DNA from 4 places in the Mesorhizobium sp. A556 genome. Region 3 is predicted to be linked to each of the others. Evidence: riboswitches for the same ligand, from Rfam matches in the RefSeq annotation. Region 3 holds a riboswitch; each other region holds the start of a gene.
What was found. Region 3 has a riboswitch for cobalamin ahead of ACX3P0_RS17975 (TonB-dependent receptor plug domain-containing protein). Riboswitches for the same ligand answer to the same signal wherever they lie in the genome.
Positions count from the first base shown of each region.

Region 1 (3,361 bases), on a different contig from region 3:
ACGCCCGATGCGCGCGCCGTCTGCAAAACGGTTTGGCCGGCGAGACATTCGCCGTCGACGCCGGAGAGCGCAAAGTGGATCGGGATGGCGGCTTGTGCAGGCTCGCCCGCCGGCGTCGCATGCTGCGGGCTATCGGCAAAGGGTGCCGGCACCGGCTCGATCGCCGGTGCGCCAAAACTTTCCTGATGATAGTGCGCCATGTCGAAACCGGAGGTTTCCAGCATCTGGCTGACCGCGCGCATGAAGGGTTCCGGCCCGCAACAGAACACTTCGCGCTCGCGGAAATCGGGCGACAGCATCGGCAGGCGTACCGCATCGATGCGGCCCATATGGCCGAACCAGCTTTCGCGCGACGAGCGTTCCTCGATCATGAAGCCGAGCGACAGGCCGGGCATGCGCATGCCGAGCAGTTCCAGTTCCTTGCGGAAGATGATCTCTTCGGGCCTGCGCGCGCAGTTGACGAAGGAAATATCAGTCTGCGGGGTAAAGTCGTTCAGCCAGCGCAGCATCGACATCATCGGCGTAATACCGGAACCGGCCGAGATGAACAAATATTTGGCCGAAGGATGGTTGTGCAGCGAGAACTCGCCGGACGGGCCATAGGCCTTGACCCGCTCGCCCGGCTTCAGATGGTCGAACATCCAGCGCGTGCCGACGCTGCCGGCCTGCGCCTTGACCGTCACGGCGATCGAGAACGGCCGCGACGGCGAGGACGACAGCGTATAGGTGCGCATCAGCGGCGCGTCCGCGACCGGCAGTTCCAGCGTGATGAACTGGCCCGGCTTGTAGCGGAACCAGGTCTGGTTGTCCGAACGGAAGGTGAAGGTCTTCACGTCCGGCGCCTCGTCGATGACGCCAACCACTTCCAGCACCTGAAGCCGGTCGTTCCACGGTATCATCTCGTCGAGATGCTTGTAGAGGCTGACTGCCGCGTTCATGGCTGCCTCCCTAAGCGACGTTCTTCAACGCCGGCTTCTCGCCCTCGGCCAGCCTTGGCCCGATAAAATCGGCGTACCAGTTGACGAACTGGATGACGCCGCCTTCGTGCACTTCCGAATAGGGACCGGGTTCGTAGGCCGGCGACTGGATGCCGAAGGCATTCTCCTCGACGATGCGGCGATCCTCGTCATTGGTCACGGTCCAGACATGGATGAGTTCGGCGAGGTCGTAATCCACGCCCTCGACCGCATCCTTGTGGACGAGCCATTTCGTGGTCACGGCCGTTTCGGTGGCGCTGATCGGCAGGACGCGGAAGGTGACGGCATGGTCGCCGAGGATGTGGTCCCAGGTCGTTGGATAATGATAGAGCAGCAGCGAGCCGATCCCCTCGGTCGAGACGCTGTCGGACAGGTTCTTCTTCACCGCCCGCTTGCCGGTCATGGTGTAGCTGACGGCATCGCGCAGCAGCGGCGCGCGGGTGGCGCGGAACTGGCCTGCGGGATCGATGCGGAACTTGCTGGGCAGGTTGGCGGCCTCGCATTTGGCCCAATGGGCCAGCATCTCCGGATCGCTGTCGGCGTCCTGGACGCCGGTGACGGTCGGGGCCTCGGGAAAGGTCTTGCACAGTTCGGGGTGGTTCGCCGCGCAATGATAGCACTCGCGGTTGTTTTCCCAGACCAGCTTCCAGTTGCCTTTCTCGACGATGGTGCTCTCGAAGGCGACCTTCGCTTCGGTCAGCCGGTGCGGCGCCAGGTAAGGCTCGATCATTGCCCGCATCGGGGCGAAATCGGCCGGCTTTTCAGCGAGGCAAATGAAGATGAAACCGCCGACGCTTTCGCAGGCGATCGGCTTCAGGCTGAAATCGGCCTTGTCGAAGCCCTGCGCCATGTCGCGGGCGAACAACAAGGTGCCGTCGAGTTCATAGGTCCACTGGTGGTAGGGGCAGACTAGCTTGGCTGCCGATCCCTTATCGGACGGGCAGACGCGGCTGCCGCGATGGCGGCAGGAATTGTGCAGGGCATGGATCTTGCCCTTCTGGTCCCGCACCAGCACCACCGGATAGTCGCCGATCTGCAGCGTGAAATAATTGCCGGGCTTCGGCACTTCGCAATCATGGCCGACGAAAAGCCAGTCGCGATACCAGATCAGTTCCATGTCGAGCTTGAAATAATCGGGATCGGTGTAGAAGGGTTGCTCCAGCGAGAAGCCCTGACGGCGGCGCTCGAGCCGCTTCAGCATTTCGGTCTTCGTGTCCATGTCCTGCCCTCAGCAAATGCTAGGACTGAACTGGTGGTGACTTCAGGGGTGAACGATTGCGCACCGGCACCGATTGCCGTCCGCAAGAATTCGCCTCTTGACCGCCCACCGCGATCAGTCGAGTTCACTTTGCTCGAGGCTGGTTTCCGGGCTTCGGAGTTGTCCTCCCGGACTGTCTCGACACCTTCCCAGGCTTATCGCCCAGTGGTTTTTGTCAAGACTTTCAACTCCGCTACCGTTGCGGGGGCAGCGCCGGCATCCAACCGGCTTCCCAATTATCCCGCCGGCTTTCGCGAACGGGCACCTAAGCATCACCATCTAATCACCGGGACATGGGGTCCGGCCATACGAAAGCGACATCGCCAAAGCGCAAAGGCGACAGGGCGAAAAAGGCGTCGTTCAGGCGCGTCGCTCAGGCGGGCTGGCCTTCTGGTTCAAAGGCCGGCCGGCTGGTGTCGATGAGCAGCGAGATGCAGGCGGCCACGATGGCGGTCATGCCCGCGATCTGGAACGCCAGTTCGTAATTGCCCTGCATTTCGCGCAGCGCGCCGCCGAAAAAGGCGGCGGTTGCCGCCCCGACCTGGTGGCCGGCGACGATCCAGCCAAAGACGATCGGGCCGGAGCGATCGCCGAAGGCTTCGTTGGACAGGCGCAGCGTCGGCGGCACGGTGGCGATCCAGTCGAGGCCGTAGAGCACGGCGAAGATGGTCAGCGCCGTGCCGGAAAAGCCCGACATGGGCAGGTAGATCAGCGACAGGCCGCGAATGCCGTAATACATGCCGAGCAGTTTTCGCGGGTCGAAGCGGTCGGTCAGCCAGCCCGACAGCGTCGTGCCGATGAGGTCGAACACGCCCATCAAGGCCAGCAGGCCGGCCGCCTTTACTTCGGGGATGCCCATGTCGCCGCAAAAGGCGATGAGATGCGTTCCGACCAGCCCGTTGGTGGTGAAACCGCAGACGAAAAAGGTGGCGAACAGATACCAGAACACACGTGTGCGCGCGGCACGGCGCAGCGTGCCGAGCGTGTGGGCGATGAAATTGCCCTGCGAGGCGGGCGATACCGGCGGCACGTCGTCGGCATCCGCGCCGAAGCGGACGAGGCCGATGGAAGAGGGCCGCTCCGGCACCAAAAGCCAGACCAGCGGCAACAAGGCGGCGCAGGCGAT
Region 1 is NZ_JBTMXA010000003.1:201,564-204,924, reverse strand. It holds gene ACX3P0_RS09420 (FAD-binding oxidoreductase) at 1-938, opposite strand, end outside; gene ACX3P0_RS09415 (aromatic ring-hydroxylating oxygenase subunit alpha) at 949-2,196, opposite strand; cobalamin riboswitch at 2,317-2,519, opposite strand; gene ACX3P0_RS09410 (MFS transporter) at 2,609-3,361, opposite strand, start outside.
Region 1: linked by a shared signal. The riboswitch ahead of ACX3P0_RS09415 (aromatic ring-hydroxylating oxygenase subunit alpha) and the one ahead of ACX3P0_RS17975 (TonB-dependent receptor plug domain-containing protein) in region 3 are both predicted to bind cobalamin.

Region 2 (3,361 bases), on a different contig from region 3:
GTAGCGCTTGCGCCGCCGAGAGATAGGCGTGGCTGCATTCGTTGAACGGGCTTTCCTCGTCGCGCAGGCTGCCGGGAACCAGACCCCATAGACAGTAGCTGTACTGGACGTCGGCGAAAGTCAGCAGCCGCCGGAAGGTCGGGTCGGTTTTCGCCTGCCGCTTGGCCAGCGCGAGAATTTCGCCGCGATATTCGGCGGTGACGGCCATCTGGCCATGAGACAGGCCGGGGATCGAGATGCCGCTGGTCGGCCCCTCCGAACGAGCGCCATGGGCGCTAACTGGTCCAGCACTCGCAAAAAGCAACGCGGCGGCGCCCGCAAGGGACGCCGCCGTGTAGCGTGGTAAACACTTCGACACGTGGGTTAGCGCAGGGCCGGGCGGGCCGCGATCTTGTGGTTCGCGCGTCCGGCAAGATTACGCTCGGCGACTGCGCCGAAGGCGAGGCCGATTACCGTCCACAAGACGGCATGAAGCCCGAGCGAGGCAGTACGGAAACGCCACAGGAGGTCTGCGGAGAAGTTTTCCGGCACGTCATTGATGGTGGGCAGGGCATATTGCGCGACCACGGTGACGGCAAGGAAAGCCGCTCCAGCGATGATCGAGGCGTTCCAGGCTCCGTATTGCGCCCACAAGCGCCTTGCCAGGCCGATTGACGCGACCAGCGTGGCGATCGAAACGACGATCATGATGAAGAACAGTTCCGTTCGCACCCCGATGGTGTCGGGGTTGCCGACGGCCGGCGGCGTCGCTGGATACTTGATCTGCGGTATCAGCACGATGGCGATGAAACCCGCCAGCGCAATCAGGGCGGCGGTGCCGCGCGGCCCGAACCGGCCGATGCGCCCAAAGACATAGGCAAAGACCAGCGAGAACAGCCCGCCAAGGGCCGCGCCATAGACGACGGTACCGGTCAACAGGCCGATGCCGGCCTGCGTCGCGCGGGAAACGAGTTCGGTTTCTTCATCCGGCGCTTCACCGGATGCCTGCGCCATCAATTCTTCGAACGCGATGGCGCGGTCGATCTGGGGTTCACCGAAAACCCGGGCAAAGCCGAACGCCAGGAGACCCGCGAAAATGCCGACAAGCATCCCGCGAAGGAGAAGACGACCAACCATGTCAAAGCCCCCTTAGTGGCAGGGAAAGCCGAGCAGGTGGCGTCCGTCATGCACGAATTCGTGGATGTACATGCCACGGAAAAGCGACATCGCGCCTTCCTCGGAGCCGACGAAATAGACGGCGAGAAGGCAAAGCAGGCCGCCGAAGATCGCCCAAGGCAGGATCTCGCCAAGCGGGATCGGAAGCGGGCGTATGTCTGGATTGAAGGTAGCGTCGGACATGGTGTGCCTCCTGGGATACAGCGTCCCGTTGATGAGCCATGAAGCAACGAAAGAAGTCCTGACTCTCGGCATCGCGCTTCAAACGCTAGCCGATCACAGTGGCGCGACCGTACCGGGCTTTCACCGGTTTCCACTCACATTGCTTCAATGGCGACAGTAGTCAGCGCCGGTTACCCTGTCAACGAGGGTGTTGGGCGTGAAGGGCCGTCGGGCCGGCACGGTCGTGCTATGCTGAGCCAACGAAACGCGATGCGATTCCTCGATGACCGGACGCCTGACAATGATCTGCAGCGGCGCAACCGCCGCCACGCGCCACGCCGCGTTCCCGCTCGATGAGCCGCTCGAGGCAGGCGCAGTGGCGATGGCCAACACGCTCGGCCCGCAATTGCGCCGCGCCGACCGCGTCTGGACAGGGCCGGCGCTGCGCGCCAGGCAGACGGCGCAAGCCCTTGGCTTGCAAGCGGTTGAACGCCCTGAACTTGCCGATCAGGATATGGGCTCATGGAGCGGAAAGACGCTGGCCGCGATTTCCGGGCAGCAGCCAGAAAATATCGCGGCCTGGTTGGCCGTTCCTGCCGCGGCTCCGCATGGCGGCGAGGCGATCGCCGAACTGTCGGCTCGCATAGCCGCCTTGATGGACGCGCTGCTCGGCGAGCGCGGCCATACGATTGCTGTGACGCATCCGGCCGTCGTCCGCGTGGCTGTGCTTCATGTGCTGGGCGCGCCGCTCGAATCGTTCTGGCGCATCGATTGCGAGCCGCTGAGCGTCGCTGAATTTCGCACCGACGGACGCAGATGGGCGCTACGCGCCAGCGGCGTCATGCCGGCGAAGGCAAAAAAGCGTTAGCCGCGCACGGCCGCGAGCACGCCGGACAGTTCCTCGGCGAAAATATCGATCTCATGGTCGAGGCCGACGCTGACCCGGATGCATCGGTTGAGCACCGGCGCCATGGGCTTGCGAATGAACACGTCGCGCGCCAAAAATCCTTTCAGCACCTTGAGCGCGAAATCGCCGTCGCGGCCGCAGTCGATGGCGACGAAATTGGTGGCCGAAGGCAGCGGCTTCAATCCGTTCGCCTCGGCGATTGCCGCAATTCTCCGGCGACCGGCATCGACCCGCGCCACGACGTCTTGCAGCCAGTCCTGGTCGGCCAGTGCCTCGACGCCGGCAATCTGCGCCATGCGGCTGACGCCGTAGTGGTTGCGGATTTTCTCGAAGTCGGCAATGACCTGCCGCTCGCCGATGGCGTAGCCGCAACGGATGCCGGCCAGCCCGTAAGCCTTTGAAAAGGTGCGCATGCGGATGACATTGGTGCGCCCGATATCGATTGCCGGAAGCGCCGAGGCAGGCGCCAACTCGCCATAGGCCTCGTCCAGGATTAGCATCGTGGTTTCAGGCAGCGCCTCGATAAAGCGCATGATTTCCGCCGCATCCCAAAAACTTCCCATCGGGTTGTCAGGGTTGGACAGATAGACCAGCGGCGCGTTTTCCCGCCGCACCGCCGCAAGCAGCCCGTCAAGGCTTTCGCGGTCGTCTTCATAGGGCACTTCGACCAAGTGTCCGCCGGCCGCCGCGACGTGGAAATTGAAGGTCGGGTAGGCGCCAAGCGACGTGACCACCGGCGTACCGGGCGCGACATACATATGGACCAGTACGCCAAGCAGCCCGTCAATGCCTTCTCCGACGACGATATTTTCTGGCGAGGCGCCGTGATGGACTGCCGCAGCCTGCTTGAGATCGTAATTGTCGGGGTCGCCATACATCCACATATCGCCGGCAACCGCGGCCATGCCGGAAACGACGCGCGGTGAAGGCCCGAAACTGCTCTCATTGGCCCCCATGCGGGCGCGAAATGCCCGTCCGCTTTCCCGTTGCTGCGCCTCGGGGCCGACAAAGGGCACCGTTGCGGGAAGCGCGCCGACGATTTCGTTGAGGGGAGGGCGTTTCGACATGATGCATACTCGTTAAGGCAAGTGTTCTTCTAGCTACAGCCGCCATTCGAAGCGCGCAACCCTGCGCCCA
Region 2 is NZ_JBTMXA010000002.1:387,161-390,521, forward strand. It holds gene ACX3P0_RS06420 (hypothetical protein) at 1-358, opposite strand, end outside; gene ACX3P0_RS06425 (CbtA family protein) at 364-1,116, opposite strand; gene ACX3P0_RS06430 (CbtB domain-containing protein) at 1,129-1,338, opposite strand; adenosylcobalamin (AdoCbl) riboswitch at 1,342-1,497, opposite strand; gene ACX3P0_RS06435 (histidine phosphatase family protein) at 1,619-2,185, shown strand; gene ACX3P0_RS06440 (pyridoxal phosphate-dependent aminotransferase) at 2,182-3,291, opposite strand.
Region 2: linked by a shared signal. The riboswitch ahead of ACX3P0_RS06430 (CbtB domain-containing protein) and the one ahead of ACX3P0_RS17975 (TonB-dependent receptor plug domain-containing protein) in region 3 are both predicted to bind cobalamin.

Region 3 (3,361 bases):
TCGCGTTCGGCGGTATCGCGCACCTTCACGCCGGGAGCAAGCGTCTCCAGCCAGACGCGCGAACGGGTGATGCAGGCCGCCGAACAACTCGGCTATCACGTCAATCATCTGGCGCGCGGCCTGATGCGGTCCTCCACAGGCATCGTCTGTCTGGCGGTTGCCGAAGCGGATACGCCGTATCAGGCGCGCATGCTGCAGGCGTTGGCCCGGCATTTGCGCGACGCGGGCAAGGTTATCATGGTCCTCAACACGTCCGGCCCAAGCCAGGACATAGACCATGCCCTCAAGCAGACATTCAACTACCGGGCCGATGCAACGGTCGTCTTATCTGGAGCGCCGCCGCAATCGCTGATCCGCAGTTGCCTTGAAAACGGGCAGCGTCTTATCCTGATCAACCGGGACGACAGGTTCTCCGGGCCGCACAACATTCAGGTCGACAGTGCCGCGGCGGCGGAGGCAGCCCTTCATGCGTTCGTGCGCGCCGGCTGCAAAAGGCCCGCCCTGGTAACGTCGGCGGCCGGAACGCCGAGCCTCTTGAAGCGCGAAGAGGCCTTCGTGTCGGCGGCCCGTAACCATGGGCTGGATGTTATCGTCTGGCGGGAAGGCCGGACCTCCTACGACACGGGCGTACGGGGGGCGCGGCAATTGTTTGCTGGCAAGATGCGCCCGGATGCGGCCTTTTGCGTAACGGACCTGATCGCCTGCGGCTTTCTCGATACCGCCCGCCACGAATTCAAGCTGGACGTGCCGCGCGACCTTTGCGTCATCGGGTTCGACGACATCGAACAGGCCGGCTGGGCGTCGTATCGGCTCACCACTTTTGCCCCTCCGGTCGAGGCCATAGCCTTGCATGTGGCGGAACTGGTTTCGTCGCCGCAAGACGGCGTCAATACCAGCAGCCGCATGACCTTTGCCGCACCGATCGTCTGGCGCGAAACCGTAAGGCCCGGCCCCACCTGAACCGCGTCAACACTACCTATGGCTGAACCCCGACCGAGATCAGTTCCCGCCTTTCTTCGACCCAGAGCGCGCCGCCCTGGCTGACGGCGTCATACACCGCGCGGCCGATCGCGGCGCCGATGTCGGTATGCAGCCCGGCAAAATTCTCGCCGCCTTCCATGGATGGTGCTGCGACGGCGATACAATCGGTCCCGGTTCCGGTGATGGGCTTGCCGCCCTGACGCCAGTCCAGATCGATGATGGCCGCGGTCCGGGCCTCGGTCGCGATCGACACCGCCTCGATCAGGGCCGCTTGAGAAAGCGGCCGGTCGACATGGGCGAGCAGGTTGATGGTGCCGACGGCGGCGCCAAGCAGCGGCGGCGCGCCGACCCTTGCGGCATTGCCCAGGCCGACCGTCGCAAGGCAGGTCGCGGTGGCGGCACCGGATACCGCCGTTGCCAGATGATGGCGCTCCACATAGCGCGACGTCATCAGGTGGACCGCATCCGCGTGGCCTGCCGCCGCCATTCGCGTTTCGAGCAACCGGGCGGGATCGACGCCCAGCGGCAGGTCGTCGTTTCGAACATGCAGCCACGCGACCTTGCGTGCCGTGACGAAACCCGGCCGGGTAAGCGACCAGCTCAGCACGGTCTGCGGAATGGCAAATTCCGCGACGAGAATGGGGCTGGCGCACGAAACTGAAAAGGCTTTCATGCCGGCTCTTCTTTCATTGCTCAAGCCAGCCGGCAAGATGCCCGCGCGCAGCCTTCAGAATTGTTTTGGAACTTCGGCCCTTGAGCGATTGACGCCCCTGCCCGCGCCGACTAGTTTCCGCGCTGGAACTGGTGCCGCCGCAAGGTGGTTTAAAAGGGAACACGGTGAAGCCGGCAAACCGGCCGAAACCGAGACTGCCCCCGCAACTGTAACCGTTGAGCCTTCTTCCATTGGCCACTGAACGCGCTCGCGTGCTCGGGAAGGCGGAAGACCGGTAATGACACGGAAGTCAGGAGACCTGCCATTCCAGTCACCCATGCCCGAACACGAGGGGTGTTCAGGCGCGGTCGTCCGTGGCGGTGACACGATAACGTGTTGCCGCGCGCCGGGACGGTCGAGGGGGTGGAAGATCAACCCCGCCAATCGCTGGAACCAGAACGCGGCTTGAAATGAGCCAGGGGCGAACAGCTTCGCCTGCAAAGTTCTGGGGGTCGAATTGAAGAAGATAATCGGGGTGGCCGGCGCGTTGGCGCTGGTGCTGACAGGCCACGCGGGGGCGCAGGAAGCAGGCACGGACGCTTCCGGTGCAACGAAGCTCGACCGCATCCTCATCACCACGCCCTTGCGGCGTGAATCGTCGCTGGAACGGTCGACGTCATCGGTGACCGTGGTAAGCGAGGAAGAGATCAAGCAGTCGGCGGCTTCCGACCTGCTGTCCCTGTTGAAGGCCTATCCAGGCGTCACCGTGACCGCCAATGGCGGCATGGGCGCGGATTCGAGCATTTCGCTGCGTGGAACCACCGCCGCGCAGACGCTCGTGCTCGTCAATGGCGTGCGCGCAGGCTCGGCAACGTCGGGAACCGTCAACCTGTCCGGCATCCCGCTGGCTTCGATCCAACGCATCGAAATCGCCAAGGGCGGTCACTCCGCGCAATATGGCGCGGACGCTATCGGCGGCATCATCAACATCATCACCAAGCAGGGCGGCATCTGCGCCGACGGAAGCAAAAGCTGCGGTACGGTCACGGTGGGCGTCATACATCCCTGGGGTGGGTATCTGTCCGGCAATCTGCAAGGCCAGAGCGAAGACGGCACGAACTATTCCTTCGGCGCCCAAGTGCTGGGGACGCAGGGCTACGACTTCACCGTGCCTTCCGCCTATGGGCACGAGCCGGACAAGGACGGTTTCCGGCAAGGCTCGTTCAATTTCTCGCTGTCGAAGGACATGGACTGGGGCCGCATCTATTCCGATGGGCTTTATGCGCGTGGCCGCAACCAATACGACCGCCAGCCGGTGAACGAGGCCGATACCAGCAATTTCTCCGGCCGTATCGGCGCGCGTATCGACCATTCCGATAGCTGGTCGTCCACCGTCGAACTGATGACCGCGCTCGACTATGCCTCGAACTTCGGGCCGAGCGAAAAAGGCGACGATTTCGACACGCTGCGCTATGGCATTCTCGCCTCCACGCAAAAAACGTTCGAGGTCGGTGAAGCGAAACATACGCTGTCGGGCGGGGTCGAAGCCTATCGCGATACGGTCGATGGCAGTTCCATCTCCGCTGTCGCTTATGCCAAGACGGAACGCGACCTGACGGGCGTCTTCGGCCAATATTCGTTCGAGTACGAGGCGCTTACCGTCGATAGCGGCCTGCGCTACGATCACGACGAGCAATTCGGCAGCGCCACCACCTACAATATCGGCGC
Region 3 is NZ_JBTMXA010000009.1:151,946-155,306, reverse strand. It holds gene ACX3P0_RS17985 (LacI family DNA-binding transcriptional regulator) at 1-960, shown strand, start outside; gene ACX3P0_RS17980 (adenosylcobinamide amidohydrolase) at 977-1,654, opposite strand; cobalamin riboswitch at 1,767-1,974, shown strand; gene ACX3P0_RS17975 (TonB-dependent receptor plug domain-containing protein) at 2,151-3,361, shown strand, end outside.

Region 4 (3,361 bases), on a different contig from region 3:
GGATGACCTTTGCATGCTGCGCAACGCTGTCGATCCATAGATCGACGGACATGGGATGGCGCAAATCGCGCAAGGGCGCGAGCCGCATCGACGGCAAGCGCTGCGCGTCGGCCTGCCATGCAGCCGCCAGACCGGCCAGATCACTATCGGTGAAGGACAGCGCCACCACATCCGCCGGCGTCTGCCGCAGATCGACAGGCTCGGCGAGATCGTCGAGCGAGGCGGAAGTGGTGGTCAGAATGTGCATGGGCGGCGCGCCGACTTTATCCGATCAATATTTTCTCGATGACGGGGCGGTTCAACCCTTTCAGGCCGATGACCACCAGGCGCGAGCGGCGGTCGTCTTCGGGCGTCCAGACGCGGTCGTAATAGTGAGTGACGCGGGGGCCGACCGCTTGCAGCAAAAGCCGCATCGGCTTGGTGGACACTTCGACAAAACCTTTCACGCGCAGCACGTTTTCCTGTTCGGCGGCGGCGATGACGCGCTTGGCGAGGTCGTCGGGGTTCGCGATCGAGGGGATGTCGATGATGATCGAATCGAAATCGTCGTGCTCATGACCGCCCATGCCGTCGTGATGGCTCCAGCGGTTTTCGATGTCGTCTTCGACGGCGAGGCCGAGACCGAGCAGCACCGACGGATCGACCTTGCCTTGCGAGACCGGCAGGGTTTTGACGGCGCGGGCACGGCTCTTGGCGATGATGTCGTTGGCGCGCGCCATGGCGGCATCGTCCATGAGATCGCTCTTGGACAGGATGATGAGATCGGCGCAGGCGACCTGATCCTCGAACACTTCCTCGACCGGATCGTCATGGTCGAGCGTCGGGTCGGCGGCGCGCTGGGCGGCCAGCGCATCCATGTCGGAAGCGACCTGACCGGCGGAGAGCGCTGCGCCATCGACCACGGCGATGACACCGTCGACAGTGACGCGACTTTTGACCGTCGGCCACTGGAATGCCTGAACCAGCGGTTTCGGCAGGGCAAGGCCGGACGTTTCGATCAGGATGTGATCGACAGGGGGCTGGAGCGACAGGATACGGTCGAGCGCGGGCACGAAATCGTCGGCGACCGTGCAGCAGATGCAGCCATTGGCGAGTTCGACGATATTTTCCTCGGGGCAGGTGTCGATGCCGCAGCCTTTAAGAATATCGCCGTCGACGCCGATGTCTCCGAATTCGTTGACGATGAGGGCCAGCCGCTTGCCGCTGGAGTTCTCCAGCAAATGGCGAACCAGCGTGGTTTTTCCCGAACCGAGAAAGCCGGTGATGACGGTGCAGGGAACACGGGATGCGGTCATGGTCAGTCCTTCAGCGTGGCAAGGGGAGGGATGCGTGCGACGAGGCCGCGTTTCAGCGAATCGGGGCGGCCGCGCCAGGGGATGAGGCCGTCGCTGGACGTGGCGAAGAGTTTTGCGCCGGCGACGAGATCGGGGCCGCTGGTTACGGTCAGGTCGCCGAAAACATAGCTCCAGCAGCCGTCGCGCAGGATGGCTGCGCTGAGGCGGCGCTTGCAGTTGCCAAGGCATTCGACGGTGCGGATATGGATGTTTTCGTCGATAGCGGCGCGGCGTGTATTTTCCGCCAACGTCTCGCCTGCGCTGGGACGGGCATCCGAGCCGGTTTCGTCGCGGCACGATGAACAGACGATGATCGTCGCCTCGATACCGGATAGAATATCGGCGGACTCAGCCGGAAAATTGCCGTTCTGGTTCAAGACCTGCTCCATGCCCGGAAACCCGCCAGGCTATCGGATTATTTCTCGCAGACGGCAGGTCTCCTGGCTCGCGGGTCATCGCCTTGGCCGCCTTCCCAGGAAAATCCCAGTGGCATTCGGCCTTGGCTCGTCGCTTACAGTTGCGGGGACAGCCGCGGATTTGCGACTTTCGTCGCGCACCGCATTCCCTCTTCGCTCCTCCCTGTGAAAAGAGGAGACCGTCTGGAGCGGATTTAGGCGTTAGTGAGAGGCCGTGTCAACGTGTCGATGCGACAGCGCGATGTCGGCCAGCGCCGGTCCGAGATCGCCGGCCGGCGTGATTTCGATATGTTCAAGGCCGAGCCAGCCCTGCATCTGCTTCAGTTCCTCGAAAAGATGGGCGGCGGCGTCTGTGGGTGCGGTCGCTTCGGCGTAGGCGGCGTGGACGCGCAGCACGCTTGCCGGGCGGTCGGCCTTGAGGTCGACGCGGGCAGCGATTTTATCGCCGAGCAGGAAAGGCAGCACATAGTAGCCATACTGGCGCTTTTCGGCCGGCGTGTAGATTTCGATCCGGTAGCGGAAGTCGAACAGGCTTTCGGCGCGCGAGCGCTCGAACACCAGCGGATCGAAAGGCGCGAGCATGGCGCGCGCCTCGACCTTACGCGGCATACGGGCGTCCTTCTGGAGATAGGCCGGCTTGTTCCAGCCCTCGACGCGGACAGGCAGAATTTCGCCTTCATCGACCAGTTCTTCCAGCCGGCCCTTCATGTCGGCAGGAGAGAGACGAAAATAATCGCGTAAACAGTTGGCGGTGGCGACGCCGTGGGCGCGGGCCGAGATGCGCAGCAGTTCGCGATGGGAGTCGGCGGGCGAGGGCGTGGGCAGGGCCAGGACCGCCTGCGGCAGCACGCGTTCGGGCAGGTCGTAGAATCGCTCGAAGCCGCGCCGATAGGCGGTGGTGATGCGCCCGGCCCAGAACAGCCATTCGAAGGCGTGCTTAGCCTCGCTCCAACCCCACCAGCCGCCGGAACCTTTCTGGCCGTCAAGCTCGGATGCGGCAATCGGCCCGCGCGCCACGATTTCGCGAAAAATGTCTTCTATATAGGCGGCGCGTTCGCGGCCGAATTTGGCGAGGCCGCCATACATGCCGTCGCCGCGCTCCGCCCGCGCCATGCGCCAGCGCATCAACGGCCAGGTTTCGACCGGAAGGTAGGAAGCTTCGTGCGCCCAATACTCGAAGACTGCACGTTTTCGTGAAATGGCAGCATTGTCGAGCAGCGAAAGCGGGTAGGGGCCGAGCCTGGAATAAAGCGGCATGTAGTGCGCGCGGATCACGGCGCTGACGGAATCGATCTGCAACAGGCCGGTCCGCGACAAAACGCGCGAAAAATGCCGGCGGTCCGGCGTGCCGGCTGGCCGCGTGTCACAGAAGCCTTGTGCAGCAAGCGCTATGCGGCGCGCGAGCCGGAGCGATATGTTTTCCTTCATGCCGGTTCCGGGCAATCCTTGAGCTTGGGGGCGGTGATTCCACGCATGGTAACAGGCATCCGGTACAGGAATGTCAGGAGATAAAAGTGGAGTAAAAAAAGAAGGAAATCAAACGCGCGCCAATCGGGCCAGTTTACCCACCGACGCCATTCCGATACCGTATTTTGAACAAGGTTTGACTTG
Region 4 is NZ_JBTMXA010000001.1:471,192-474,552, forward strand. It holds gene cobN (cobaltochelatase subunit CobN) at 1-247, opposite strand, end outside; gene cobW (cobalamin biosynthesis protein CobW) at 264-1,295, opposite strand; gene ACX3P0_RS02285 (DUF1636 family protein) at 1,298-1,723, opposite strand; cobalamin riboswitch at 1,748-1,949, opposite strand; gene ACX3P0_RS02290 (winged helix-turn-helix domain-containing protein) at 1,952-3,178, opposite strand.
Region 4: linked by a shared signal. The riboswitch ahead of ACX3P0_RS02285 (DUF1636 family protein) and the one ahead of ACX3P0_RS17975 (TonB-dependent receptor plug domain-containing protein) in region 3 are both predicted to bind cobalamin.